2 regions of the Streptococcus dentalis genome follow, and region 1 is predicted to be linked to the other one. Evidence: predicted binding sites of a transcription regulator. Region 1 holds the regulator's gene; the other holds the start of a gene.
The links. The regulator CtsR, encoded in region 1, represses protease genes until heat stress. The targets are predictions, from matches to a motif close to TTGGTCAAAAAAGGTCAAANA.
Positions count from the first base shown of each region.

Region 1 (15,549 bases):
TGAGAATATGGCGGGCGAAAAAGAAGATCAGAGGGACGGGGAGAAGATTTCCGATCACTCCGATCAGGAGTGCTGTCCATAAGGGAATGCCATTTGCAATGGCAAAAGGGATGGCTCCACGCAACTCAACGAGAGGAACCATAGAGATCAGGAAGGTAAATATATATTTCATTGGTAATGCCTTTCGATTAGTCTTCTTTATTCTATCGTATCTTCTTCTAATTGGCAACAATTCCAGCTTTGGAATGATCTTTTTAAATCTTTTATCTTGACTTTCTGATGGAGGAAGCATATAATAAAGACATAGTTAATTAGAATCATTATAAAAAGGAGAAATAACATGACAACTATGAAACATGAAGCAGCTACTGATGTAGCAACTTTTGCGCCTTCTAATAAAGAAACTCTTCCAGAAACAAAAGCCCTCTTGAACCAAGTGGTAGCAGATCTCTACGTGGCTCACATTGCTCTTCACCAAGTACACTGGTACATGCGTGGACGTGGCTTTATGGTCTGGCATCCAAAAATGGACGAATACATGGACAGTTTGGATGCAACCTTGGATGAAGTGAGCGAACGCTTGATCACTCTTGGTGGTGCGCCATATTCTAGCATGACTGAATTTTTGGAACACAGCAATATTGAGGAACGCCGTGGAACATTTACAAAAAATGTAGAAGAAAGCTTGACTCGTGTTCTTGAAATCTTCCATTACCTTGACGGCCTTTACCAAAAAGCTTTGGATGTTACTGACGCTGAAGGCGACGATGTAACCAACGATATCTTTGTTGGGGCTAAAGCAGAACTTGAAAAGAACATTTGGATGGTGGCTGCTGAACTTGGTCAAGAACCAGGATTATAAGATCATAAAAAAAATAGAAGCCGTTGGCTTCTATTTTTTTGCTTCGTAGGAGATTTCCACTAATTAAAGGAGTTCTTAATCTAACTATAGTTGGAGCGAAATCGAGGCCTATCGCTCCTATTTTTTTGGTATAGTTAATATGTGATTTTCTGTAAGCGTTCGCAGGTATAAGAAAGCGCTTACAAATTGAATGGTTAATCCTAAGAGGAGGTTTTTATGGGAAAGTCTTTTTTTGAAAAGCGTCCTGTTTTTAGTATTCGTAAGCTCTCAGTTGGAGCTTGTTCTGTTGTGATTGGGATTTCTGCCTTGGGTCTTTCAAGGGTCCATGCGGAAGAAAAGCCAGCCCTCGAAAGTGAGCCGACTTCAATGGAGGCACCAGGTGTTGTGACGGGAAACTCAGAAACGAAAGTTCCTGAAGCTGTTGCAAGGGTTTCAGAAGCTCCAGCTGTCATCACCCCTACCAGAGCTGAGGAAAAGCCAGCGCCTCAAGACGAAGGCCAGCCCGTTTCAGTTTCATCTGAGCGTGGTACAGGAACGGAAGCAACAGCTGCTCCAGATCAAAATCGTGTAGCGGAGGATATTGTGCAAGATCGAGAACGTGATTTTAATAAAGATTGGTATTTTAAATTAAATGCGGCTCCTGGTGCAGAAGGGCGTCAAGTGGATGTCAAGGATTGGAAAAAATTAGATCTTCCTCATGACTGGTCTATTTTCTTTGATTTCGATCACAACTCTCCTGCTCAAAATGAAGGGGGGCAATTAAACGGAGGGGATGCTTGGTATCGAAAGACCTTCCGTTTGGACGATAAAGATCTAGATAAGAAGGTCCGCTTGGAATTTGGCGGGGTTTACATGGATTCCAAAGTCTATGTAAACGGACAATTCGTCGGTCATTATCCAAATGGCTACAATGCCTTTTCTTATGATATTACTCCTTATTTGAATGCGGATGGAAGCGAGAATACCATCGCCGTTCATGTGGTCAATCAACAACCAAGTAGCCGTTGGTATTCTGGTAGCGGGATTTACCGGGATGTTAAGCTGAGTGTGATGGACAAGGTTCATTTAGCGCAGTATGGGACTACGATTACGACCCCTCAGTTGGAGAAACAGCAAGATGGGGCAGTGGATACAGTGGTGAAGAGTCGCATTGTCAACCAGGATGATCAAGTCCATAGTATTTATGTGGAATATGAAATTGTCGATCAAAATGGCCAAGTGGTGAGCGAAAAAACACGCAGTGAAGCACAAGCTGTTCTAGCAGGTCAAGAAATCAACCTATCTCAAACCCTCCATGTTGAAAAACCAACCCTCTGGGATGTGAAAACGGATCATCCAGCTCTCTATACCTTGTATACGCGTGTTTATCGGGATTCGCAGTTGGTCGATGTGCAAAAGGAACGCTTTGGTTATCGCTATCTCAACTGGACGCCAGAAGGTGGCTTCTTCCTGAATGGGGTGGCGACGAAATTCCACGGGGTATCCCTTCACCATGACCACGGGGCTCTTGGAGCTGAGGAAAATTACAAGGCTGAATACCGTCGTCTCAAACAGATGAAGGACATGGGAGTCAATGCGATCCGGACGACCCACAACCCAGCCAGTGAACAAACCTTAAAAATTGCAGCTGAGTTGGGCTTGATGGTCCAAGAAGAAGCTTTTGATACCTGGTATGGTGGCAAGAAACAATACGATTACGGTCGTTTCTTTGAAAAAGATGCCACTCACCCAGAAGCTCGTAAGGGGGATACTTGGTCAGATTACGATCTACGGACCATGGTAGAGCGGGGCAAGAACAATCCAGCTATTGTCATGTGGTCAATCGGTAACGAAGTCGGTGAAGCAGATGGATCAGACAAATCTGTCGCAACTGTTCGTCGGTTGGTCAAGACCATCAAAGACGTGGATGCAACCCGCTATGTCACTATGGGAGCTGATAAATTCCGCTTTGGTGATGGATCAGGAGGCCATGAAAAGGTAGCAGCAGAGCTCGATGCGGTTGGATTTAACTATTCAGAAGCCAACTATGAAAGCTTACGGGCCAAACATCCAAACTGGCTCATTTATGGATCAGAAACCTCTTCTGCAACGCGGACACGGGGCTCATACTATCATCCTGAAAGAGAATGGGTCGGCAGCAACCAAGAAGACCGCCATTATGAACAATCAGACTACGGCAATGACCGGGTTGGTTGGGGTCGGACAGCAACCGCCTCTTGGACCTTTGACCGTGATCATGCCGGCTATGCAGGACAATTTATCTGGACCGGTACGGACTATATCGGTGAGCCAACCCCATGGCACAACCAAAATGATACACCTGTGAAAAGTTCTTATTTCGGTATTGTAGATACTGCCGGCCTTCTAAAGAATGATTTTTACCTTTACCAAAGTCAATGGGTATCGGCTGAGAAACATCCAATGGTGCATCTCTTACCACATTGGAACTGGGACAATCCAGAATTAGCCAATCGTGTCATGGATGAAGAAGGACGGATCCCTGTTCGTGCCTTCTCCAATGCCCGCAGTGTGGAATTGATTGTCAATGGGAAATCACAAGGAGTCAAGACCTTTACTAAGAAGACCACAGCAGATGGCCGGACCTACCAAGAAGGGGCAAATCCGGATGAACTCTATCTAGAGTGGTTAGTCCCTTATGTACCAGGCAAGGTGGAAGCTATTGCCCGCAACGAAGCAGGAGAAGTGATTGCCCGCGATCAGATTAAAACAGCTGGGAAGCCAGCCGGTGTTCGTCTGTTGAAAGAAGAACACGCCATTGCAGCAGACGGCAAGGATTTGACCTATATTACCTATGAAATCGTCGATGAAGAAGGTCGTGTGGTCCCAACTGCCAATAACTTGGTGCATTTCCATCTGCATGGACAAGGTCAAATTGTCGGTGTCGATAATGGGGAACAAGCCAGCCGGGAACGCTACAAAGCGCAGGAAGATGGCTCATGGCAACGTCGGGCCTTTAACGGCAAAGGGGTTGTCATTGTCAAATCAACGGAGCAAGCAGGTGCCTTTACCCTGTATGCAGACTCAGACCGCTTGCAGTCAGACCAAGTCAGCCTCTTTACTGGTAAGAAGGACCAGGAAGAACGCTCTGTCTTGGGAGTCGAACCGGTTCGAACTCAAGTGTACTTGGGACAAAATCCTGAACTTCCAAGTCACGTATCTGTTGTTTATAGTGATGGCAAGGCCCAAGAAGAAGCCGTTGAATGGGATGCAGCAGACTATAGTCGTGCTGGCCAAGTCCGGGTGACAGGTCATGTTCAAGGACGGACGGTCGAAGCTCTGGTCGATGTGATCGGTGTGGAGCAAGTCCTTCCAGTTATCAAACAAATCCCACAGGGAGCAGATCTAGCGACAGTGGATAAGACTGTGCAATTGGTCTTCACAGATGGCCGAACAGTTAGCTATGAAGTTGATCAATGGACCTTGGAAGCTGGTCAAGAAGATCAGTTGTCCACACCAGGTGCTCGCTTGAAGGCGACAGGTCTCCTAGGCAATGGGGAAGCCGTCCAAGCGACGCTAGTGGTTGCAGGTGGAACAGTCAGCAAGGCTAAGAAACCAACTGTGCAGCTAGATGGGGTAGCCCTTCCAAAATTTGGTAGTGGCAATCATACTATTTTCCGTCCGCTGGCTTATGGGCAAGAGCCTGGTCAAGTCACAGCAAGTGCAGAAAATGCCCAAGTGACGGTCCTACAAGCTAGCCGCGAAAATGGTTTGAAGGCTCAAATCTTTGTGGCTGCTCAGGATACGGGAGCTGTCCAGACCTATGTGGTCCAATTCCAAGAAGAAAGTCCACAGATCCAGCGCCTAGAATTGCGTCTGCCAGAAGGACAGGAACTCAAGGAAGACCAAACGGTACCACTTGAAGTCATTGCCCATTACCAAGATGGTAGCCAGGCAAGTTTCAAAGCAGATCAAATCGATGTGAAGACAAGAGCTGGTAGTCAAGGAAAAGCGGTCGCAAGCAAGAAAGGTTTGGAACTACGGGAAGCAGGATTGATTCATTTACAAGCTAGCTTCCAAGGACAAACAGGGGAATTAACCTTTACCATCACGCCAAATCCAGAAGAAAAGACAGTTGTCAAGGTGCGTCCTGTACGGATCAGCACCGATCGAAACGTTTTGCCAGCTCTTCCAGAGACCGTCTTGGTCGAGTATGATAAGGGATTCCCGAAAGAAAAACGTGTGACCTGGGATGCCGTAACCGCAGATCAAGTCAAGGATTATCATAGCTTTACAGTCACAGGTCATGTAGAGGGTGTGGAAAAAGAAGCCCAAGCTCAAGTAACGGTTGAAGGCATTATCGCTGTAGAAGAAGTCAGCACGACAACGCCAGTTGGTGAAAAACCAGCCCTTCCAGAAAGCGTGCGGACTTATCACTCCAATGGCAAGACCTATGCTGCCAAGGTGGCCTGGGATGCGGTCGATCCGCAACTCTTGGCCCAAGAAGGAGAAGTTGTCCTAGCCGGTCGTGTAGAAGGAACCAACCTTCCAACCCGTCTTCATATTCGTGTTTCTAGCACCACAGTCAAGGGAGCCAATGTAGCAGAGCAATGGACAGGATCAGTCTTGCCACTCGCCTTTGCAAGTGACTCTAACGATGCGGATCCAGTTGCTAAGGTCAATGATAAGGTCATCTCCTTTACCGATGCTCCAGCTAACCGTTGGACCAACTGGGGCCGTGATAATGCGGAAGATTCTGTCGGTATCTTGTTTGGGGATTCTGGTATCTTGACTAAGCGAGCAGTGGACAACCTCCATGTTGGTTTCCATGAAGACCACGGCGTTGGCGCTCCAAGTGAGTATGTGATTGAGTACTATACAGGGGAACAAATCCCAACGGTTCCAAACAATCCAAATCGTGTTAAAGACGAAACAGACCATCCATTTAACAATCCAGCTAACTGGAAAGAAGTCAGCAACCTAACCGTTGAAGAACCGGTAGCAGCTGGTAAGATGAATCATTTCAGTTTTGATAAAGTCTACACCTATGCTGTTCGTATCCGTATGAAGACGCCAGAAGGCAAACGTGGAAGCTCTATTTCAGAGATTCAGATCTTTGCCAATAAGGTTGCGGCAGAAGAAAAGAGCCAGGTGACCATTCGCGTCAATGGCGATGTATTGCCAGGTGTCAACCCAAGTGTGACCGATTACTACATCGATGCGCGTGATCGGGCTTATCCACAAGTGGAAGCGACAGCCAGCCATCACGGCCTTGCAACGGTTGTCCCAAGCGTCCATGAAGGGGAGCCAATCCGTGTCATCCATAAAGCGGAAGACGGCACCATCTTACAAGAATACCGCCTCCATCTCACAAGCGATGCAGAAAAACTGAAACAAGCTGCTCCAGTAGCAGTGGAAGCAGGTAGCCGCTTTGTGAAAGTCGGTCAAGATCTGGTTCTACCATCTACCATAGGTGTCTACTTCAAAGGGGACACAGGTTACGAACGCAAGGAACTTACGGTGGACTGGCAGGCTATCCCAGCTGATGCACTTTCTCATGAAGGCAGCTTCACGTTAGAAGGAAAGGTCCTCGGCTATGATTTGACAGCTCAGCTGACCCTCCGTGTGTCCGAAAAGACAGGAGAAATCCTATCTGTGAACCGTGACTACAATGCAGAGGATACCAGAGCATTTGCTAGTGAAACAAACGATCTCGATCCAAATCAAATCGACTATATCGATTACATCAATGATGGTGGCTACAACGAGTACTACCGTTGGACCAACTGGAAGAGAGAGCCGGATCAAACAGAAGTGTTTGCTGGTCTCATCTTCAAGAAAAATGGTCAAGTAACAGAGCGCTTGGTCAATAAAGTAGCGGTCGACTTTTTTGCAGATCAGGAAACAGGTCTGCCAACGAAAACGGTTCTTGAACGCTACATTGGTCCAGACTTTGATGTCCCAGATGATTATGGCAATCTGAAAAATCTTCCAGATCATCCATTTAACCAGGCCTCTAACTGGGAAGAAATCCCGTATAGTTTGGATTATGCCTTTGAACCTGGTTATATCTCTAACCTCAGCTTCAACGAAACCAGAACCAAAGCCATCCGTTTAAGAATGGTCCGTGATGAACATCTAAAAGGAATTGGAATCGTTGAATTGAGTGCCTATGCCCCAACAGAAGAGGCCCAGGCAACAACTGATGTCACGATCCAAGTGAATGGCAAAGACCTAGAAGGTTTTAAACCGGATGTGACAGATTAGCATCTAGAGTATGAGGGAGACCGTCCAATCGTTTCAGCACAAGGCAAGAATGGAACAGCCGTTACGGTCATCGATGCTAAAAGTGCCAATGCTCCGGTTCTTGTCAAGGTTGTCTCAGAAGATGGCAAGCTTGAAAAAGTATATCAACTTTCTCTATCCGCAAAAGCACCTACAGGCTCGGCCATTCCTGAAGAAGGAGTTAAGAATCTGGTCCATACCAAACCAGAGTTGGTGATTGAGCCAGAAGAGATGGACTTTGAACGCTTAGAACGTCCAAATGTGGAACTTCCAAAAGGTGAGAAACGTGTGGTTCAAGAAGGTCAAAAAGGCCGCAAATTGCGCTTGGTGGAAGTCTCTCAAGAAAATGGTGTGGAAAGCCGGAAGGAACTGGATGCCTTTGTAGAGCTAGATCCAGTGGCAGAAATCACAGAGGTGGGCACAAAAGAAGTACTTCCAGACACTCCACAACCAGAGCCACAGCCAGAGCCACAACCAGATCCACAACCGCTTCCGGACCCAGAGCGTCCTCATGTCTCAGAAGGACCAGTAGCTACCGCAACTCCTCAAACATCTCTTGAGGTCAAAGCGGTACGCCAGGAAGGGACGGATGCAGTAGGGAAGGAAGTCGAGAAAACAGCTCAAACACCAGCAGTTTCAGCTGCTCCAGTTTCCGAAGGTAGATTACCAAATACGGGAACGGAAGAAAGTGTCGCAAGCCTCGTTGCTGGAATCCTAGCGGCGGGCCTTGCCAGTGCTGTGCTGGACGATCAGAAAAAAAGAGCCAATAAGGCCAAGTAAAACAGCTAGAGAAACTAGCAAAAAACGGTGAAAAGTTCACAGGTAAAAGAAGGAGGATGGGGAAGCCCCACCCTCTTTACCTGGTGACATAAAGGAATAGAATATGAGAAAAAGATTATTTGATAAGATTGGCATTCGTAAACTCTCAGTAGGCGTCTGCTCGGTAGTCGTAGCGACTTGTTTTTTAGGTGTCACTACCAGTTACGCAGAGGAATAAGCTGAGAATAGTGAACCACGTGAAGAACGGGTTGAAACGAGCGATGTCGATCATCAAGGAAAGGAGGAGAAAACTATGAACGAGCACCAAGAAGAATCAGAACAGCCCTCACCAGCTACTAGTGAGAAAGAAAATCGCACAGTTGGCCAAGGGACAGAAGCAACCCAACCAGTCGCTTCTCTAGATGAGGAGTCTGAGATTGCGGATTACGGTCCGCTTCCTAGCAAGGCCCAAATGCAATACCATCGCGGAGAACTGGCAGCCTTCATCCACTTTGGGATGAACACCTACTACGATCGTGAGTGGGGAGATGGGCAAGAAGACCCTTATTATTTCTATCCAGAGCATCTGGATACCGATCAGTGGATCAAAACCCTGAAAGACGCTGGCTTCAAACGGACCATCATGGTCGTCAAGCACCACGATGGTTTCCTCTTGTACCCTTCTAAATACACCGACCATACCATTGCCAAAAGTGGTTGGAAGGAAGGAAAAGGCGATATCCTAGCCGAAGTTTCGGCTTCTGCTAGCAAGTATGACATGGATATGGGGGTCTACCTCTCCCCTTGGGATGCTCACAGCCCGCTCTACCATGTGGATACAGAGGACCAATACAACGAATACTATCTCAACCAGCTCAAAGAAATCCTTGAAAATCCTAAATATGGAAACAAAGGCAAATTTGTTGAAGTCTGGATGGATGGAGCGCGTGGCGATGGGGCTCAAAAAGTAACCTATACCTTCGATAAGTGGTTTGACGCCATCCGTAAAGCCCAAGGGGATATTGCTATCTTCTCAGCTGAGCCCACCAATGTTCGCTGGATAGGAAATGAAAAGGGAATTGCTGGAGATCCAGTTTGGCATAAGGTCAATCCGGATAAGATTCGCAACAATCCATCCAATAGCTATCTCAACCATGGAGATCCAGAAGGGAAACAATACTCAGTTGGAGAAGCGGATGTTTCCATTCGCTCTGGCTGGTTCTACCATGACAATCAAGAGCCTAAGTCCCTGCGTGAATTGATGGACATTTACTTCAAATCTGTCGGTCGTGGGACGCCACTCTTGCTCAATATTCCACCCAATCAAGATGGGAAGTTTGAGGACGCCGATGTGGCTCGTTTGAAAGAATTCCGCCAGACTTTGGATCAACTCTACAGCGTGGACTATGCGGCGGGCGCTTTGGTAGAAGCTGACTCGACACGGCGCAATTCGCATTACGCAGCTAGCCATTTGACAGATGGCGATGAAAAGACCAGTTGGGCACCTGCCGATGATGCTAAGACCGGCTCTTTCGTGCTCGACCTTGGAAAAGAGCAACATTTTGATGTAGTAGAGCTCAAGGAAACGATCGAGAAAGGCCAACGGATTTCTGCTTTCACCATTGATGTGGCAGTGAATGGCCAATGGGTTCCTTATGGGGCTGGCTCAACCGTAGGATACCGCCGTTTGATCAAAGGGCAACCGGTTGATAGTCGCTATATCCGGGTGTCCATCACCGATGCCCAAGCTACTCCAATCTTGAACGGAGTCTCTGTCTATAAGACGCCAGCTAGCATTGAAGAAACCGATGGCTATCCGCTTGGTTTGACCTATTATTCTGACCGGACAGCTGAGCGGGCCAATGGCCAATGGAATGAAGAGGGAGAAGGCGTTCGAGGCACCTCTATGTGGACCAAGGAAAAGGGAGCTTCCGTAACCTATCAGTTTGAGGGCACCAAGGCCTATGTGGTCGCAACTGTCGACCCTGGTCATGGGGAAATGGATATCTATGTCGATGGCCAAAAGCTAGCGACGGTCAATACCCAAAGCCCAACCCGCAAACGTAGCCAAAAGGTCTATGAAACACCGGACTTGGCAGTAGGATCTCACACCTTGACCTTGGTCAATAGCAAGGGAGATGCGATCGCAACGGAAGGGATTTATGCCCTCAATAACCAAGAAAAGGGTCTCTTTGAGTTTGCTCAGCCAACCCTAGCTGTTAAAAAAGGCGACCCAGCGCAAGTCGTCGTCAAGAGAAAAGGTGGCTCTAAAGGAAGTGCTAGTCTTAAATTGATCACAGAACCAGGAACAGGGGTTCATGGCAAGGTCTACAAAGATACCAACGTCACCCTTGAGTTCGCAGATGGCGAAACGGAAAAAACAGTCCAAGTCCCAACCCTTGATTTTGTTGGAAAAGCGAACGATGTCTATGACTTTAAGGTCAAATTGTTGCATCCAGATCAGGGAAGCCTGGTCGGTTTTATTCCAGATCTGACAGTCCAAGTGATGAACGAGGACTAGCTGCCAAAAAATCGCAAAGCAGTGGATGACCAAGAACCGAAAATGCATGATAGTGAAGGCTGGACAAAAACTGTCCAGCCTTCACTGTTTGATAGAAATAACTGTATGACGCAATGATTGAGTGCTCAAAGTACTGCTTATGAGGTGGCAGATAGGGCTTGCGAAGCAAGTTTCCTAAGTTTATGTACACCTTCCAAGTTCCAAAGACGACCTATGGTGGCGGAAACAATATTTTCTTCATTCTCAATCTTCAACAGTCTCTCAGACTGTTGAAGTTATGTAGGGTGGGAAAATTGAAAAGGTTTTGGGAACTTTTTCAACCGTTTTCAATTTTAGGAGTTCTTTCCTACTCCCTTATTTTTCTCCTTTCCTTAAGAGATTCCTATTTCCATAGAGTCTTTGCTTTATTTACAGCCGTAAAAATTGTATAATAGTCAAATAAGGTCAATGATGAGAAGGAACACTCCAAGGCCATTTTTTATGGACCAAAGAGCAGAGCATCCATCTAGAAAAAAACAAGTCAGAAAGGAGTATCATGGCAAATAAGAACACATCTGATAGCATTGAAGCTTATATCAAGGCCTTGCTGGCTCAAGCTGGCATGGCAGAGCTCAAAAGAAGTGAGTTAGCCGATGTCTTTCAGGTTGTACCCAGTCAGATTAACTATGTCATTAAGACCCGCTTTACCGAAAGCCGAGGGTATATTGTAGAAAGTAAGCGCGGTGGGGGTGGCTATATCCGCATTGGCAAGGTCCAGTTTTCAGATCACCATCAGATGCTCCAAGGCTTGGCAGCCAATATTGGAGAGGCCATCAGCCAGCAGGTCTTTAATGATATCCTCCAGATGCTCTATGAAGAAAAATTATTGACAAAACGTGAGGCTCAGCTCTTGCTTGCGACAACCTCCGATGAGGTCCTAGGTCGAGATGCTCTCATCCTACGAGCAACGATGCTGAAAAAAATCATTCAACAAGTAGATAGAAAAGGAAATACCGACTAGATGAACTATTCAACAGCACTGTTAGAAAGTATAGAAGCGGCCCAAATACTAGCAGGGCACTATCAGGGGAACACCTTAGATACTTGGCATCTCTTGACGGCTATGGCCAATAATCCCTATAGCGTGGCAGGTTCTGTACTGAACGATTATCCTATGCAGATCGATGAGTTTCAGGATGCAGCGGAGCATATTACAGGCCAAGCTTTTCAAAGCGACAATCGGTATGAAATCTTCCCATTTTCTTATCGGATGGAAGCCATTATGAAGCACGCAAGGGAGATTGCCCAGGTTCTTCATGCCAAGACCTTGGGAACAGAGCATGTGCTCCTCTCTCTTCTAGCAGACCGTGGGACCTTAGCGAGCCAAGTCATGGAGTTTGCCGGCTTTGCCTTTACAGAGCAAGACAAGGGAGTTCCTATTGCCTCTCTTCGCAAGAATTTAGAAGACAAGGCAGGCTGGGACAAGAATGATATCAAAGCCATTCGGAGCCTTTATCGGGCCCAAAATCCTAACCGCCAAACCATGGGAAATATGATGGGCATGCCCCCAAGCACCAGTGGAGGTCTTGAAGATTATACCCGTGATTTGACGGAAATGGCGCGTGCAGGCCAGCTTGAGCCTGTGATTGGTCGGGATGCAGAGATTTCACGCATGATCCAAATCCTCAGCCGCAAGACGAAGAACAATCCTGTATTGGTGGGAGAGGCAGGGGTCGGAAAAACCGCCCTTGCATTAGGTCTGGCCCAGCGGGCCGCTAGTGGCAATGTTCCAGCTGAAATCGCACAGATGCGTGTTCTTGAATTGGATCTCATGAATGTCGTTGCAGGGACGCGCTTCCGTGGGGACTTTGAAGAACGGATGAACAATATCATCCAGGACATCGAAGAAGACGGTCACGTGATTCTCTTTATCGATGAACTGCATACCATTATGGGGTCAGGATCCGGTATTGATTCGACCTTAGACGCAGCCAATATTCTAAAACCAGCCCTGGCACGAGGAACCTTGCGTACAGTTGGAGCAACGACACAAGATGAGTACCAAAAGCATATCGAAAAAGATGCAGCCCTTTCTCGGCGTTTTGCGAAAGTCACCATTGAAGAGCCAAGTGTTGCAGATAGCATCCAAATTCTCCAAGGCTTGAAAGAGACCTACCAGGACCACCATCATGTGACCATTACCGATGAAGCGATCGAAACAGCTGTCAAATATGCCCACCGCTATTTGACCAGCCGTCAATTGCCAGATTCAGCCATTGATCTCTTGGATGAAGCGGCAGCTACTGTACAAAACCGAGATTCCAATGGTCACGTAAAAGAAGAGTTGACCGCCTTGGATCGGGCCTTGATGGATGGCAAGTGGAAGAAAGCAACCCAGCTCTTAGAAGTAGAGGCCGCTCCCATTGTCTACAAAAAAGAAGTCACTGACCAAGATGTCTTGGTGACCTTGAGCCAATTATCTGGTATTCCAACTCAAAAACTGACCCAAACCGATGCCAAGAAGTACCTAAACTTAGAAGCAGAATTGCACAAGCGCGTGATTGGTCAAGACCAAGCCGTTTCAAGTATCAGTCGGGCTATTCGACGCAATCAATCAGGTATCCGTAGCAATAAACGTCCGATCGGTTCTTTCATGTTCCTAGGACCTACCGGTGTCGGAAAAACAGAGTTAGCCAAAGCTTTGGCGGAAGTTCTGTTTGATGATGAATCGGCCCTCATCCGTTTTGATATGAGTGAGTACATGGAAAAATTCGCGGCCAGTCGCCTCAACGGAGCTCCTCCAGGCTATGTGGGCTACGAAGAAGGAGGCGAGTTGACCGAGAAAGTCCGCAACAAACCATATTCAGTTCTCTTATTTGATGAGGTGGAAAAAGCCCACCCAGATATTTTCAATGTCCTTTTGCAAGTCTTGGATGACGGAGTCTTAACCGATAGCAAAGGCCGGAAGATTGACTTCTCCAATACCATTATCATCATGACCTCAAACCTGGGAGCAACAGCCCTTCGGGATGATAAGACCGTTGGCTTTGGTGCCAAAGATATTCGCTTTGACCAAGCCAATATGGAAAAACGCATGTTTGAAGAGTTGAAGAAGACCTATCGTCCAGAGTTTATCAACCGGATTGATGAAAAGGTGGTCTTCCATAGTCTCTCAAGCGAGGACATGCAGCAGGTGGTGAAAGTCATGGTCAAACCGCTCATCGCGACCTTGGCTGAACAAGGCATGACCCTCAAATTCCAGCCTTCAGCGCTCAAGTTGCTAGCAACCAAAGGGTACGATCCAGAAATGGGAGCTCGCCCACTCCGTCGTGTCTTGCAGACCGAAGTGGAGGATCAACTAGCAGAGCTATTGCTGAAAGGGCAAGCCCAAGAAGGGCAAACGATCAAGGTTGGAACGACAGCTGGAACGATCAAGTTTGAGATTGTCTAGGAGGACGTCATGACGCTTCAGCGATTAACCCGTATTTCGCTTTTGGCGGCCCTTTGTGTCGCTCTACGTCAGGCTTTTGCCCCTTTTCCAAATGTCCAACCTATTTCGGCCATCTTTTTTCTATTGGTGATGTTTGAAGGGTATAGCTTTGCTTTTCTTGTGATGATGATCACCATGTCTGTCTCCGCCTTTTTCCTGGGGATGAGCCTGATTGTGTTCTTTCAGATTGTCGCCTTTGGCTGTTTGATGGTCATTTGGCGCATCAGTTACAAGTGGTTGCCTTTTGTCCTTCAGGTCCTTTTTGTGGGCCTACTGTCCTTTGCTTATGGGGTCTTGATCGATAGTGTTTATGCCTTGATGTACCATATTCCTTGGTGGACCTATGCTTTGGTCAATGGTTTTAGTTTTAACCTTGCCCATGCTCTATCGACGATCATTTTCTATCCCATTATCTATCAAATCTTTAGGAGATTTTATGTTGAAAAAAACCATTTCTAGCTTGATGACCTTACTTGCAGCTCTTCTTTTAGCGAGTTGCGCTCCGTCTCATAGTACAAACAATCAAACAACTGCTTCTAGCAAAGAAGTTGCCAAGAAAAACGAAATTTCGATTACGATTAGTGTGACGCCAGAAGGTCAGAAAGCGCAATCAAAAACCTTGAAAGTGGCAGAAGAGAGCAACCTTATGAAAGTGCTCAAAGCCAACTACAAGATTGAAGAAAAAAATGGCCTGATCACCTCGATTGACGGTCACAGCCAAGATGAATCCAAAGGCCTTTACTGGATGTACAAGATCAATGGTGAAATGGCTCCAAAAGGTGCCACTGAAACCACCGTTAAAAAAGGAGACAAGATCGAATTCTATCAAGAAGTGTATAAATAAGAAAAGCTGGACAGTTTGTCCGACTTATTTTCTGCTAAAGTGTAGGAACTTACCTAAAACTTCTTACAACTTTCACTTTTTTATTTGAGAAACTATTGACAGCCTCACACAGCAGTGTTACAATAGTGTTACAAAATATTACAAATATTACAAATAGAGGTTCTGTTATGAAAAACAAAAAAATCATTTCCTTAGCAGCCCTGGCTCTGACAGCTACTCTTTTCCTAGGAGCTTGTGGCGGGAATAAAGAAGAAAAAACTTCAGAAGCAAGCAGTTCAAAGACCAGTCAAGTCAAACAAACCAGCTCCTCTTCTAAGAAAAAAGTAATTACTAGTAAGGATCCGATTGCCTCTTCGTCCTCTGATAGCAAATCAGAAGAAAACCATAGCGTTGGTAGCAAGACCAACCGAGATGCAGCTAGTCAAACTCCTGCTCCAGCAAAAGCAGAGACACCAGGAGCATCGGCAACAAAAGAAGTAGCTGCTCCAGCAACACCAGCGAAAGCAAAATTGCCAAGTCTAGAAGATGGTCATGCCCAGGCTAAGCAACAAGCCTCTGCTACGGAGAATGCCCAATACAAGGGAGTCTATTCTGTAGCAGCAGGGGATTTCTCTGCAGCAGCTGGGAACTGGTCTGATAAACGTGACACAGGTGTGACGATTGGCAAAGGTGGTCAAGTGACTATCCAACTGCCTGGGGGTCAACCAGTAGCCTATGGCATCAGCGGGTATAACTATACCTTGGATGACGGCCATTACCATGCTAATCTCTCGGCAGGAGATGGCTCTGCAGCGACTTTGGATATCGTAGTTGGAAAAGATGGTTCTGTATCCAGTGTGACAGTTCTGAAA
Region 1 covers NZ_CP139418.1:547,439-562,987, forward strand. Annotated here, with positions in the region: gene SM121_RS02795 (COG2426 family protein) at 1-172, opposite strand, end outside; gene SM121_RS02800 (Dps family protein) at 341-862, shown strand; gene SM121_RS02805 (Ig-like domain-containing protein) at 1,079-7,087, shown strand; gene SM121_RS09720 (LPXTG cell wall anchor domain-containing protein) at 7,337-7,885, shown strand; gene SM121_RS09755 (YSIRK-type signal peptide-containing protein) at 7,989-8,102, shown strand; gene SM121_RS02810 (alpha-L-fucosidase) at 8,178-10,385, shown strand; gene SM121_RS02815 (CtsR family transcriptional regulator) at 10,921-11,385, shown strand; gene SM121_RS02820 (ATP-dependent Clp protease ATP-binding subunit) at 11,386-13,815, shown strand; gene SM121_RS02825 (ECF transporter S component) at 13,825-14,313, shown strand; gene SM121_RS02830 (DUF4430 domain-containing protein) at 14,291-14,698, shown strand; gene SM121_RS02835 (hypothetical protein) at 14,866-15,549, shown strand, end outside.

Region 2 (15,549 bases), 370 kb from region 1:
GCTAGCAGAAACCTTCCGGCTATCATAGCTAATAGCATCAAAACTTGTTCCTTCTAGATGGTAGTAGTATTCACCATTTACTAGAATTTCTCGGAAATTTTGGTCATGTTTTAAAATGTTGAGGGTTTGTTCAATTGTAATCATAAAACTATTGTAAACCTAAAGTCCCTATTTTACAAGTGTCATGGAAAAGTTTATAATGAAGAGAAGAAGAAACGAAAGAGGACACCAATGAGTCACGAACAAAATGACCAGCAAGCCCAGATGCTACGCGGGACTGCCTGGATGACAGCCAGCAACTTTATCAGCCGTTTGCTAGGGGCTGCGTATATTATTCCTTGGTATATTTGGATGGGAAAATATGGGCCACAAGCCAATGGTCTTTTTACAATGGGTTACAATATCTATGCTTGGTTTCTCTTGATTTCGACAGCCGGGGTACCCGTAGCTGTTGCCAAGCAAGTAGCCAAATACAATACCCGGGACCAAGCCGACCATAGCTTTGCTTTGATTCGGGGCTTCTTAAAATTCATGGGAATTTTAGGCCTAGGATTTGCCATCCTCATGTATCTTTTGTCTCCTGTTTTTGCGAGTCTTTCAGGTGGGGGAAAAGAGTTGATTCCGATCATGCAGAGCCTTTCTTGGGCTGTCTTGATCTTTCCTTCGATGAGTGTCATTCGGGGATTTTTCCAAGGTTTTAACAACATGAAGCCTTACGCCATTAGCCAGATCGCTGAACAAGTGATCCGGGTCATCTGGATGTTGCTCACGACCTTCTTCATTATGAAGATTGGCTCAGGAGACTATGTGCAGGCTGTGACGCAGTCGACCTTTGCGGCCTTTATCGGTATGGGAGCGAGCCTGTTGGTGCTCTTTTATTACCTTGCAAAGACAGGCTTGCTCTCTTCTATTTTTAGAAAGCAAGAGGGAAGTGAAGGGATTGATACTCGGGCTCTCTTGATCGATACGATTCGTGAGGCCATTCCTTTTATTATCACTGGTTCCGCCATTCAGCTCTTCCAAATTGTTGACCAGATGACCTTTATCAATGTCATGTCTTGGTTCACAGACTATAGTCAAAAGCAGCTCTTGGTCATGTTTAGTTATTTCTCTGCTAATCCAAACAAAATCACCATGATCTTGATTGCGGTAGCGACTTCGATTGGGGGAGTTGGGATTCCTCTGTTGACAGAGAATTATGTGAAGGGGGACCTAAAAGCAGCTGGGAAGCTCGTACAGGATAACTTGACCATGTTGCTAGCTTTCTTGCTTCCAGCCACCTTTGGTGCAGTAGCAGTCGCAAAACCACTTTATACGGTTTTCTATGGGCAACCAGATGGCTTGGCCTTAGGACTCTTCACCGTAGCGATGTTGCAGACCGTAATTCTCGGTCTTTACACAGTTTTGTCTCCGATGATTCAAGCCCTCTTTCAAAATCGCAAGGCCATTCGCTACTTCCTTTATGGTGTAGTGGTGAAATTGGTCCTACAAATTCCATTTATTTTGGTCTTTCGTTCTTACGGGCCACTTTTGTCAACGACCATTGCATTAATGGTGCCAATCGTCCTCATGTATCGGGAGATCCAAACTATCACTCAGTTTAATCGAACCATCGTCTTCAAGCGGACCTTACTTGGTTCTATCCTGACTGTGGTGATGCTACTTGGAGTCTTGATCGCCGGTTTGATTTTGGGCTGGATTTTCCCACCAAATGGCCGTGTATCGAGCATGATTTATATCATCGTCATTGGCGGATTAGGAGTTGCTATTTATGGAGCCTTAGGATTATGGCTACGGTATTTTGACCGCTTTATCGGAGGTCAAGCTGCACGTCTCAGACAAAAATTCCGGATTAAATAAATCAAAGGCTGGGTAAAAAGTGCCCAGCCTTTTCTTATAGTTTGAAACTATAGCTAGGTCTTGAAAATGGGAAAACCGCTCTCCTCATAATAGTGATAAAATAGTAATCAGTTAGATTGAATGTTTATCGGAGGGCAATATGAGTAAAAAACGCAATATCAATACGATTTTGGCACAGGCAGGAATCAAGTCGGATAAAGCAACAGGAGCTTTGACGACTCCTTTGCATTTCTCTACGACTTACCAACACCCAGAATTTGGTCAGTCTACAGGTTTTGACTATACCCGTACGAAAAATCCAACACGCGCAACAGCTGAGAAGACTTTGGCAGCTATCGAAAGTGCAGACTATGCTTTGGCGACAAGCTCTGGAATGTCAGCTATTGTGCTTGCTTTTAGCATTTTCCCAGTTGGTTCAAAAGTCTTAGCCGTTCGTGACCTTTATGGCGGTTCTTTCCGCTGGTTTAACCAACAAGAGCAAGAAGGTCGTTTCTCTTTCACCTATGCCAATACAGAAGAAGAACTGATCCACCATCTAGATCATGATCCGGTGGATGTCCTCTATATTGAAACACCAACCAATCCATTGATGTTGGAATTTGATATTGCTCGTTTAGCCAAATTGGCCCATGCAAAAGGTGCCAAAGTCGTGGTGGACAATACCTTCTATAGCCCGATCTATCAACGTCCGATTGAAGAGGGAGCGGATATTGTTCTTCATTCAGCAACCAAGTACCTAGCTGGTCACAACGATGTCTTGGCTGGTGTTGTCGTGACAAATGATGCAGACTTGTATGACAAACTCTTTTACAATTTGAACACGACAGGTGCTGTTCTTTCACCATTTGACAGCTATCTCTTGATCCGTGGTCTCAAGACGCTTTCTATTCGGATGGAGCGCTCCACAGAGAATGCTCGCAAGGTGGTAGAGTTTTTGAAAACCTCCCCTCAGGTCAAAGAAGTCCTCTACACTGGAAAAGGTGGAATGGTCTCCTTTAAAATTCAAGATGAGAAAAAAATTCCTAACTTGTTGAATTCCCTTCAAGTCTTTACCTTTGCAGAAAGCCTTGGCGGAGTTGAAAGCTTGATCACTTATCCTACCACTCAGACTCATGCGGACATTCCTGCAGAAGTTCGCCATTCATACGGTTTGACAGATGATCTTCTTCGTTTGTCCATCGGAATCGAAGATGCAGATGATTTGATTGAAGATTTGAAACAAGCATTGGAGGCTTAAGATGACCAAATATGATTTCACGACTTTACCGAATCGCTTGCCCCACCATACCTACAAGTGGAAAGAAACAGAGACAGATCCAGAAATCATTCCAGCTTGGATCGCGGACATGGATTTTAATGTCATTCCAGAAGTACGAGAAGCGGTGATCGGCTATGCAGACCAAATGGTCTACGGCTACACCTATGCATCGGATAGCCTCTACCAGTCTATCCTTGATTGGGAAAAAGAAGAACATGGCTATTCCTTTGACAAGGAAGCTGTCGTCTTTATCGAAGGCGTTGTTCCGGCTATTTCAACAGCTATTCAAGCCTTTACTAAGGAAGGGGATGCTGTCTTAATCAATACACCGGTCTATCCTCCATTTGCCAGAAGTGTCAAACTCAATCGTCGAAAATTGATCGAAAATTCATTAGTTGAAAAGGATGGTCTTTTCCAAATTGATTTTGATCAGCTGGAAAAAGACATTGTGGAGCAAAAGGTGAAACTCTATGTTTTGTGTAATCCGCACAATCCTGGAGGCCGTGTATGGGATCGTGAAGTCTTGGAAAAAATCGGCCGCCTCTGTCAAAAACATGGTGTCCTTCTCGTTTCAGATGAGATCCACCAAGATTTGGCCTTGTTTGGCCACCGTCATACCAGCTTTAATACGGTTGATCCAAGCTTTAAAGATTTCAGCTTGATCTTAACCAGTGCAACTAAGACTTTCAATATTGCAGGAACAAAAAATTCCTATGTGGTCATTGAAAATCCAAAGCTTCGTACGGCTTTTAAACAACGGCAATTGGCCAATAACCAACATGAAATCTCAGGCTTGGGCTATATTGCAACAGAAGCGGCTTATCGCCATGGTAAACCTTGGTTGACAGAGCTCAAGCAAGTCTTTGAAAAACACATCGACTATGTGGTAGATGAATTGCATGAAAAGACCAAAATTCGTGTCATGAAACCCCAAGGCACCTATCTTCTTTGGTTGGACTTTTCAGCCTATCCTTATACCGATGATGAGCTGCATGCTAAAATTCATGACCAAGCCAAATTGATTTTGAACCGTGGAACAGATTTTGGAAAAGAAGGAAACTTGCATGCCCGCCTCAATGTGGCAGCTCCCTTCACCCTCATTGAAGAAATCACCAAACGCTTGGTGGAAACTTTTCACAAATAAGTGTTGACTTTCTGTAAGTGAAGGAGTACAATAAACTCGAAATACGGTAGGTGAGGCTACCACAAGGATACGGATGACTACCGCAAAGCAGTGGAGACACTACTCGTTGGTCAACAGTCCTGATCGCAAAGGTCAAGACTAAGCTCATTTCATTGCCTTGTGGAGCTAAAGCTTGGACGGTCAGTTTTTTGAGAGTTTTGATTGAAAAATAAATGACGAGTTTCATGAGTCCTACCGATCGAGGGTAGGACTCTTTTTTATGCCTTACCAAGAAGAGAGAAAGGAGAGAGCTATGATACAAATCGACGATCATCCCGAACCGCACCGAACCAGCCAATCGCTGATTTGTGTCATAGGGACTCCAAAAGTGATTGGCTCCTGATTGAAAAAGGAGATACCAATGCAAACAAATAAAGAAAGACTCATTGCTGCTCTTCAAGAACCACTTGAAAGCACCTTTGCCACCTACAAAACCAGTGCCCTTGGTCTAGTTGACGATCAAGTAGAAGAAAACCGCGATATTTATGGCGAAAATGTCATCACAAAAGGTCAAGAAGATTCCATGATCAAAAAGATCTATGAATCGATTATCAATCCTTTTACGGTGATTTTGTTGGTCATTGCGCTGGTTTCCTTCATCACTAATGTCTGGCTAGCAAAACCAGGTGAACAGGATCCAACGACCTCCATCATCATTGTGACCTTGGTCTTGATCTCTGGTGGTATCCGCTTCATTCAAGAATTGCGGAGCGACAAAGCAGCTAGCAACTTATCACGTATGATTGTCAATACAGCGACCGTTCTTCGTGATGGATCAGAACAAGAAATTCCGATCGATGAAATCGTCGCAGGAGATGTGATCAAACTGAGTGCCGGCGATATGATTCCAGCTGATGTGGTCTTGATCGATTCCCGTGACTTCTTTGTCCAACAATCTGGTCTCACAGGGGAAAGTGATGCTGTTGAAAAGGTTTGTCTCAGAAAAGCCGACAGTCAAAATCTAGAGAGTCTCTTGGAGAGTGAGAGCTTGGCCTTTATGGGAACCAATGTCATCTCCGGACGGGCGACAGCTTTGGTCTTGGTCGTGGGGGATGAAACCATGATGGGAGCTATTGAGCAAACCATCAACACCTATGACGAACCAACCTCATTTGAGAGAGAAATGAATACCATCTCTTGGCTCTTGATTCGGCTCATGTTAGTGATGGTGCCCGTTGTCTTTGTGATCAATGGCCTCACAGATGGTGACTGGTTAGAAGCGGGTGTCTTTGCCCTCAGCGTTGGGGTTGGTTTGACTCCTGAAATGTTGCCGATGATTATTACCGCGAGTCTAGCTAAGGGCTCCATCATCATGGCCAAGGAAAAAGTCGTTATCAAAAAACTCAATGCCATCCAAGACCTTGGGGCTATTGATATTTTGTGTACAGATAAGACAGGTACCTTGACCCAAGATGAAATCGTTTTGGAGTATCCGCTTGATATCCATGGCGAATTGGATCTATCAGTTCTTCGTCGGGCTTACTTGAATTCCTATTTCCAAACCGGGCTAAAAAATTTGATGGACCGGGCGATTATCAATCGAACCCAGAAAGAAGCCAAGAAACATGAGATTGTTCGCGATCTGGATCAAACCTTCCATAAGATTGATGAATTGCCCTTTGATTTTGAACGTCGTCGCATGAGTGTCATTGTCAAAGACGAAGACGGTGTGGTCAGCATGGTGACCAAGGGTGCCTTGGAAGAAATGCTTTCTGTATCGACTTATGTTGAGTACAAGGGAGAGATTAAACGACTGACAGATGAAGTCCGTCAAGAGGTCCTCGCTGAAGTTGCTCAATTAAATGAACAAGGTCTTCGTGTTTTGGGAGTCAGCTACAAAACTGACTTGGACGAAAATGACATCTTTAGTGTTGAAGATGAAGGAGACATGATCCTAACCGGTTACCTTGCCTTTCTTGATCCACCAAAACCTTCTGCAGCTCCCGCTATCAAAGCTCTTGCAGAATATGGCGTAACCACCAAGATCTTAACTGGGGACAATGAAAAGGTCACCCAAGCTGTCTGTGAAAAAGTAGGACTAGATGTCGAGCGGATTCTTTTGGGAAGCGAAATCGATACGATGACTGACCAAGAGTTAGCACAAGTTGTGGAAACAACAACGGTCTTTGCCAAATTATCACCAGATCAAAAAGCGCGGATCATCCTCAGCCTCAAGAACAATGGCCACAAGGTTGGTTACATGGGAGATGGGATTAACGATGCTCCATCTATGAAGGTCTCAGACGTTGGGATCTCCGTGGATACAGCTGTTGATATTGCCAAAGAAACGGCAGATGTCATCCTTCTAGATAAGGACTTGATGGTCCTTGAAAAAGGTTTGGTTGAAGGCCGCAAGGTCTATGCCAATATGACCAAGTACATCAAGATGACGGTCTCTTCTAACTTCGGGAACATCTTTTCTCTTCTCTTTGCCAGCATCTTTTTGCCTTTCCTTCCGATGGCTCCTGTTCATTTAATTGTGCTCAATCTTATCTATGATCTTTCTTGTATCGCCCTTCCTTTTGACAATGTCGACAAGGAATTCCTCAAGAAACCTCGTATCTGGGAAGCAAACTCTATCATGCGTTTTATGGCCTGGATCGGTCCAATTTCATCAGTATTTGATATTATTACCTACATGCTTCTTTACTTCCTTGTTGTTCCTATGATTTTAGGTCATGGCTACAACCATGGAGCAGCAGATGCAGCAGCCTTTATCATGGTGTTCCAAACTGGATGGTTTATCGAATCTATGTGGTCTCAAACCATGGTTATCCATATGTTGCGTTCACCAAAACTGCCATTTATCCAAAGTCGTCCAGCCTTCTCAGTCGTGGTGACGACTCTAGCAGCGGCCTTCTTTGTAACCTCCCTTCCATATAGTCCTTTGGCTTCTATCTTGAAGTTGAGCCAACTAAATGGATTGTACTTTGTTCTATTGTTTGCGATTATCGTCCTCTATATGCTGAGTGTGACGGTTGTCAAACGTATCTATATTAAGAAATACAAAGAATGGTTATAATTGATTGATAGAAAGAGTGAGTCCGAACTTAAAAAATTAAGTGTAAGGGCTCTCTTTTTTTTGTAAAATTTGGTATAATAAGACGAATGTAAAGTTGGAAATGAAGATTTCCATGTGCTGTGAGTATTAAAGAGGGACTGAAAGAAAGAGTAGAGCTTGACTCCACTTTTATCATAGCTCTTTTTTGAATAATAACAGCTTAGAAAGAAGGATCTCAAAAATGGGAAAACTAGAAGTTATTACACATCCACTGATTCAACACAAATTATCTATTCTTCGTCGTACAGATACCTCTACGAAGGCCTTTCGTGAATTGGTAGATGAGATTGCTATGTTGATGGGCTACGAAGTGTTGCGTGAATTGCCTCTTGAGGATGTTGAAATTGAAACTCCTATTACCAAAACCGTTCAAAAACAAATCGCGGGTAAGAAATTGGCTATTGTCCCAATTCTTCGTGCAGGGATTGGGATGGTTGATGGTCTCTTGAGTTTGGTACCAGCTGCTAAGGTTGGCCATATCGGGATGTACCGTGATGAAGAAACCTTGAAACCAGTTGAATACTTGGTGAAATTGCCAGAAGATATTGATCAACGTCGTATCTTTGTAGTAGACCCTATGCTTGCTACGGGTGGATCCGCTATTCTGGCGATTGATTCCTTGAAAAAACGTGGTGCTAGCCATATCAAATTTGTCTGCTTGGTATCAGCGCCAGAAGGGGTGAAAGCTCTTCAAGAAGCTCACCCAGATGTTGATATCTTTACAGCAGCCCTCGATGATCATTTGAATGAACATGGCTATATTGTTCCTGGTCTTGGGGATGCAGGTGACCGTTTATTCGGTACCAAATAAGAAACCATTCATGATTCGTCCGAAAGGTGCTTAAGATTTGACCTTTTTTGACCATTGGTTTATAATAGCACATATACTTTGAACCTCACGAATTGTGAGAATGAATGGATACTAAAGGAGAAGAATAGATGATTCCAGTAGTTATTGAACAAACCAGTCGTGGAGAACGTTCTTACGATATTTATTCCCGTCTGTTGAAAGATCGAATTATCATGGTAACAGGACCAGTTGAGGACCAAATGGCTAACTCCATTATCGCTCAATTGCTCTTCTTGGATGCCCAAGATAATACAAAAGATATCTATATGTATATCAATACCCCAGGGGGCTCTGTCTCAGCAGGTCTTGCCATTGTAGATACTATGAACTTTATCAAGTCAGATGTCCAAACCATTGTTATGGGGATGGCTGCTTCTATGGGAACTATTATCGCTTCAAGCGGTGCGAAGGGCAAACGCTTCATGTTGCCAAACGCCGAGTATATGATTCACCAACCAATGGGTGGTACTGGTGGTGGTACCCAACAAACCGATATGGCGATTGCAGCAGAACACTTGCTCAAAACACGGAATAACTTGGAAAAAATCCTTGCGGAAAATTCAGGTCAATCCATTAAAAAAGTGCATGCTGATGCGGAGCGTGACAATTGGATGAGCGCACAAGAAACACTTGAATATGGCTTTATTGATGAAATCATGGCCAATAATAAATTGGGCTAAACCATCCTGTGGGAAGGTCCGTCAAGAGGCTGGGACAAAAGTCCTAGCCTCTCAATTATTTTTGGATTGTCGAGCAAAACGCAGTGGTTGAGTGGGCTCTACTACGCTGATTTCATCAGCTTTTACAGCCCTACTCAACTGTGCGGAGGTGGGACGACGAAATCGAATTCTAACGAATTACCGATTTCTGTCCCACTCTCTTTTTTGCTCTCATAAAAGAGTAGTTCTTTTTCTTGAAATTTGATATACTAGTAACAGAACGAGAAAGGGATTGACTATGTTTGAGAAACAAGAAAGAACAGGCTTAATTGTTAAATTGTATTACAATCGAGACGGGAAAAAATTACAATCTGTCGGAGATGTTTTGTACCATTCTAAGAAATGCCGTTATGTCCAATTGTATGTGGACAGTGACAAGGCCGATCAAGTCATGGAAGACTTAAAGAAAGAACGTTATGTCAAAAAGGTCTTGCCTTGCCATCTTAAAGATTTAGATACAGATTTTGTGGGGAGTTTGCAACGATTGGAGATCCCATCTTTGGTCACAGAAGGTTAGAAAACGCAATCATTTGATGGATTGCGCTTTTTTTATTGACAATTGTCAGATAATTCGGTATATTCTTAATGTATTTATTTTAAGATTCATTTAAGGAGATCATTACTAATGAAGAAAAAATTTGCTCTTTCATTTTTAACCATTGCAAGTGTCGCTCTTCTTGCTGCTTGTGGTGAAGTTTCTACTTCAGGTTCAAACACAACTGGTAACGAAATCGGCAAGGAACTAAAAGTCGGTTTTAACTTTGAAAAAACTGGTGAAGTAGCAGCCTACGGTAGTGCTGAACAAAAAGGTGCTCAATTGGCCGTTGATGAAATCAACGCTAAGGGTGGAGCTGACGGTAAGAAGATTGTTGTCACAGATAAAGATAACAAATCTGAAACAGCTGAAGCAGCTACAGTCACTACAAACCTTGTCACTCAATCAAAAGTGAACGCTCTTGTAGGACTTGCAACTTCAGGTGCTACTGCAGCAGCCGTTGCCAATGCTGGTAAAGCAGGTGTTCCATTGGTTACACCATCTGCAACTCAAGATGATTTGACAAAAGGTCAAGATTACCTCTTCCGTGCAACCTTCATCGATAGTTTCCAAGGAAAAATCATTGCTAAATATACAACGGATAACTTGAAAGCGAAGAAAGTCGTTCTTTACTACGATAACTCATCTGACTATGCGAAAGGGATTGCTGAAGCCTTCAAGAAATCTTACAAAGGTGAAATCGTAGCAACAGAAACATTCCAATCTAAGGATACAGACTTCCAAGCTGCTCTTACAAAAATCAAAGACAAAGACTTCGATGCGATTGTCCTTCCAGGGTACTACACTGAAACTGGTAAAATCGTAAACCAAGCACGTGGTATGGGAATCAAACAACCAATCATTGGTGGGGATGGATTTAGCGATGCTAAATTCGTTGAACAAGCAACACCTGCTGCAGCTACTGATATCTACTACGTAGCTGGATTCTCTACTGAAGGTGAAATGACTGATAAAGCTAAGAAATTCGTAGAAGCATACAAAGCGAAATACGACGAAGAACCTTCAATGTTCGCAGCTTTGGCTTATGACTCAGTTTACATGGTTGCAGAAGCATCTAAAGGTGCTAAGAACTCTGTCGAATTAAAAGACAACCTTGCGAAGTTGAAAGACTTGGAAGGTGTGACTGGTACAATGTCAATCGACAAGAACCACAATCCGGTTAAATCAGCTCTTATGATTGGCTTGAAAGATGGTAAAGTCAAATCTGTTGAGTCTGTTAAACCATAATTATCATTTGTTGTTTGTACAAGAGGCTGGGAGAATAAAAATTCCTGGCCTCGCTCTTTATTGTTAGAAAGGATGGTTCAAATGCTCCAGCAATTAGTGAACGGTCTAATCTTGGGAAGTGTCTATGCACTCTTGGCCCTTGGTTATACCATGGTGTATGGAATTATCAAATTGATCAACTTTGCCCATGGGGATATCTACATGGTAGGTGCCTTTATGGGGTATTTCTTATTGAATTCATGGAAAGTGAACTTCTTTGTAGCCTTGCTTCTAGCCATGGTTGGGACAGCTATTTTAGGGGTTGTGATTGAATACCTGGCTTATCGTCCGCTTCGTCATTCGACTCGGATTGCTGCCTTGATCACAGCCATCGGTGTCTCCTTCTTGCTCGAATATGGGATGGTCTTCTTCGTAGGTGCCAATACCCGTTCCTTCCCTCAAGTTATTCACACGGTTCGTTACAACTTCGGTCCGATTTCCATCTCCAACATTCAGTTGATGATCTTGGGAGTGTCTGTTTTCTTGATGGTCGCTCTTCAATTTATTATCCAAAAGACAAAGATGGGGAAAGCCATGCGGGCTGTATCTGTTGATAGCGATGCGGCTCAATTGATGGGGATTAACGTAAACCGTACGATCAGCTTTACCTTTGCTTTGGGATCAGCCTTGGCAGGTGCTGGTGGTGTTTTGATCGGTTTGTATTACAACTCGATCGAGCCTTTGATGGGGATGACACCAGGGATCAAAGCCTTTGTCGCAGCCGTTCTTGGAGGGATCGGAATCATTCCAGGTGCTGCCCTAGGTGGATTTGTCATCGGTTTGTTGGAAACCTTCGCTACAGCGATCGGTCTTTCAGACTTCCGTGATGCCATTGTGTATGCCATCTTGATTGTGATCTTGCTCATCCGTCCAGCAGGTATCCTCGGTAAAAATGTGAAAGAGAAGGTGTAAGCCATGAAACAAAATTTAAAAGTGAATTTAGTCTGGCTTGGTCTTTTGGTCGCAGGTTTTGCCTTGATCCAAGTCTTGGTTGCAGCGGGTGTGCTCAATCTCTTCTATATCCAAATTTTAGAACAAATCGGAATTAATATTATCCTTGCAGTTGGCTTGAACCTCATCGTTGGTTTCTCAGGTCAATTCTCACTTGGGCATGCCGGATTTATGGCGATTGGTGCCTATTCTGCAGCCATTCTCGGTTCCAAATCACCAACCTACGGGGCCTTCTTTGGTGCGATGGTTTTAGGTGCTTTGATTGCTGGTGTCGTTGCCTTGATCGTTGGGGTTCCAACCCTTCGTTTGAAAGGGGACTACCTCGCGATTGCGACACTTGGGGTTTCTGAAATCATCCGGATCTTGATCGTCAATGGTGGTACTCTAACAAATGGTGCCGCTGGGATCCTTGGTTTGCCGGCCTTTACAACTTGGCAATTGGTTTACCTCTTTGTTGTAATTACAACGATCTTTACGATTAACTTCTTACGCAGTCCAATTGGACGCTCTACCCTTTCTGTTCGTGAAGATGAAATCGCGGCAGAATCTGTTGGGATCAATACGACCAAGGTCAAAGTCATCGCCTTTGTATTTGGTGCGATCACAGCGGCGATTGCTGGATCTCTCCAAGCCGGCTTTATTGGCTCTGTTGTTCCTAAAGATTACTCTTTCACCAATACCATTAATGTCTTGATCATTGTCGTGTTTGGTGGTTTAGGATCAATGTCAGGAACAGTTGTAGCAGCCATCGTCTTGGGTATCTTGAACATGGTGCTTCAAGACTTCTCAAGTGTCCGTATGATCATTTACTCATTGGCTTTGATTCTCGTGATGATCTTCCGTCCAGGTGGTCTTCTTGGAACATGGGAATTCAGCTTGAAAAAACTACTCTCAAAAAAGGAGGCTAACTAATGGCACTTCTTGAAGTAAAAAATTTAACAAAAAACTTTGGTGGTTTGACAGCCGTTGGGGATGTGACCATGGAACTCAATGAAGGGGAATTGGTTGGGTTGATCGGACCCAACGGTGCCGGTAAAACAACCCTCTTCAACCTCCTAACAGGGGTATATGAACCAAGTGAAGGGACCATTACCTTAGATGGTCAGCTCCTAAATGGTAAAGCACCTTATAAAATCGCTGCAGGTGGTCTGGGACGGACTTTCCAAAATATTCGTCTCTTTAAAGATTTGAGCGTTTTGGATAATGTCTTGATTGCCTTTGCCAATCACCACAAACCACATGTCTTTGCGAGTCTTTTCCGCTTGCCAAGCTATTACAAGAATGAAGAAGCTTTGAAAGCGAAAGCCCTTGAATTGTTAGCGATTTTTGGTTTGGAAAAAGAAGCAGATACCTTGGCCAAAAACTTAGCTTACGGACAACAACGTCACTTGGAGATCGTTCGTGCCCTTGCTACAGAGCCAAAAATCCTCTTCTTGGATGAGCCTGCTGCAGGGATGAACCCTCAAGAAACAGCAGAATTGACCCAATTGATCCGTCGCATTCAAAAAGAATTTAATATTACGATCATGCTGATCGAGCACGATATGAGCTTGGTTATGGAAGTAACAGAACGGATTTATGTATTGGAATATGGTCGCTTGATTGCCCATGGGACGCCAGATGAAATCAAGACCAACAAACGCGTAATCGAAGCCTATCTAGGAGGTGAAGCCTAATGTCTATGTTAAAAGTTGAAAATCTTTCTGTACACTATGGCATGATCCAGGCTGTCCGTGATGTCAGTTTCGAGGTAAACGAAGGGGAAGTTGTTTCTCTTATCGGTGCTAACGGTGCTGGGAAAACATCTATTCTTCGTACCATTTCAGGTTTGGTGCGTCCAAGTGCTGGGAAAATCGAGTTTTTGGGACAGGAGATTCAAAAGGTTCCTGCTCAAAAGATTGTAGCAGCCGGACTCTCTCAAGTTCCAGAAGGCCGCCACGTCTTTCCAGGCTTAACTGTTATGGAAAACTTGGAGATGGGAGCTTTCTTGAAGAAAGATCGAGAAGAAAATCAAGCTAACTTGAAGAAAGTCTTCTCCCGTTTCCCACGTTTGGAAGAACGGAAGAACCAAGATGCAGCAACCCTATCTGGTGGGGAACAACAAATGCTGGCAATGGGTCGTGCACTTATGTCAACGCCAAAACTCTTGCTTCTGGATGAACCTTCTATGGGATTGGCTCCAATCTTTATGCAAGAAATCTTTGATATCATCCAAGATATCCAAAAACAAGGAACAACTGTTCTCTTGATCGAGCAAAATGCCAATAAGGCCCTTGCTATCGCAGACCGCGGTTATGTTTTGGAAACAGGGAAAGTCGTTCTTACCGGAACAGGAAAAGAACTCTTAGCCTCAGAAGAAGTCCGCAAGGCCTACCTTGGTGGATAAGATTTCTAAAGTTCACTAGAATATTAAAAAGAAAGGTCCTGAAGACCTTTCTTTTTTCATCCCTCTTGTTTGATTTTTCTAAATTTTGAAAACAAGAGAAAACTGCTGAAAGCGTTTGAAATCATTCTTAAAATCAAGTATAATAAAACTAATAAAAGCATAGGAGAACTTGTTATGGCTGTTAAAGATTTTATGACACGTAAAGTGGTTTACATTAGTCCAGATACTACAATTGCCCATGCGGCAGATTTGATGCGCGAACAAGGTTTGCACCGTTTGCCAGTCATTGAAAATGATAAATTGGTTGGTTTGGTGACAGAAGGTACGATTGCAGAAGCAAGTCCATCTAAAGCAACAAGCTTGTCTATTTTCGAGATGAACTATCTGTTGAACAAGACCAAGGTTAAAGATGTCATGCTTCGCGATGTCATCACTGTCTCTAAATTTGCTAGCTTAGAAGATGCGACCTACCTCATGTATAAGAACAAGGTGGGAATTCTTCCAGTCGTGGACAATGAGCAGGTATCTGGTGTCATCACAGACCGTGATATTTTCCGTGCCTTCCTTGAAGTATCCGGTTATGGAGAAGAAGGAGTTCGTGTTCGCTTTGTTACAGAAGATAAGGTTGGTGTTCTAGAACAAATCATTCACTTGATTGTAGAAGAAGGGTATAACATCGCCAATACAGTCAATATTCCAACCAAAGACGACCGTGTGGTTATCGAAGTCCAAATTGATGGGGTGACAGATCTAGAAGGAATCCGTAGTAAATTTGAAGCCAACGGTTTGAAAGTCGACGAGATCACTCGAACAACCGCAAAAGCAATTTAATAAAAAATCAGGCTGGATGACAATCCAGTCTGATTTTTGTATAAGGTAACCTAATAAATTCTATAAAAATAATTATGATTTTATTAATCATGACGTGTATTCTAAGACTTTCCGCCGTGAGAAAAGAGCATGAAACATACTTGTTTCATGCTCTCGGAATTTTTGAGACATTAGGCTCAAAAATTAGTCATGGAACTTTGTGAAAGTTCGCTGACGTCCGTACTCACCTAAGGAAAATAGTAAATAGAAAAAAAGCTAGATGAAAATCTAGCCTTATTTCTATTAACGGTTAATGGGTTGTTTTTCTTTATCTAAAGTAAAGCCTTCGCCGAGAATTTCATGGGCTTCAGAAATGGTGATGAAGGCGAATGGATCGATCTGATTGATGATGTCTTTCATTTGTTTCATCTCATTCCGTGAAACGACACAGTAGACGATATCCAGGTCCTTACGGCTGTAATAGCCCATCCCGCGGATAAAGGTAATCCCGCGACCCAGATCGTCAGATACTTTTTGGGCAATTTCTTCTGGTTTAGATGTAACGATAAGGAAGCCTTTTCCAGCAAAACCACCTTCTCCAATCAAGTCGATCACAAGGGTGTCAATCAGGATAAAGAAGAGGGTGTAC
Region 2 covers NZ_CP139418.1:919,571-935,119, forward strand. Annotated here, with positions in the region: gene SM121_RS04400 (UDP-N-acetylmuramoyl-L-alanyl-D-glutamate--L-lysine ligase) at 1-144, opposite strand, end outside; gene SM121_RS04405 (putative polysaccharide biosynthesis protein) at 232-1,860, shown strand; gene SM121_RS04410 (cystathionine gamma-synthase) at 2,000-3,097, shown strand; gene SM121_RS04415 (MalY/PatB family protein) at 3,099-4,262, shown strand; M-box (ykoK) riboswitch at 4,298-4,455, shown strand; gene mgtA (magnesium-translocating P-type ATPase) at 4,663-7,323, shown strand; gene upp (uracil phosphoribosyltransferase) at 7,544-8,173, shown strand; gene SM121_RS04430 (ATP-dependent Clp protease proteolytic subunit) at 8,302-8,892, shown strand; gene SM121_RS04435 (DUF2129 domain-containing protein) at 9,170-9,448, shown strand; gene SM121_RS04440 (ABC transporter substrate-binding protein) at 9,557-10,714, shown strand; gene SM121_RS04445 (branched-chain amino acid ABC transporter permease) at 10,796-11,665, shown strand; gene SM121_RS04450 (branched-chain amino acid ABC transporter permease) at 11,669-12,616, shown strand; gene SM121_RS04455 (ABC transporter ATP-binding protein) at 12,616-13,380, shown strand; gene SM121_RS04460 (ABC transporter ATP-binding protein) at 13,380-14,090, shown strand; gene SM121_RS04465 (CBS domain-containing protein) at 14,265-14,921, shown strand; gene SM121_RS04470 (YitT family protein) at 15,204-15,549, opposite strand, start outside.
Region 2: the regulator CtsR is predicted to act here: its motif matches at 8,208-8,228, upstream of SM121_RS04430 (ATP-dependent Clp protease proteolytic subunit).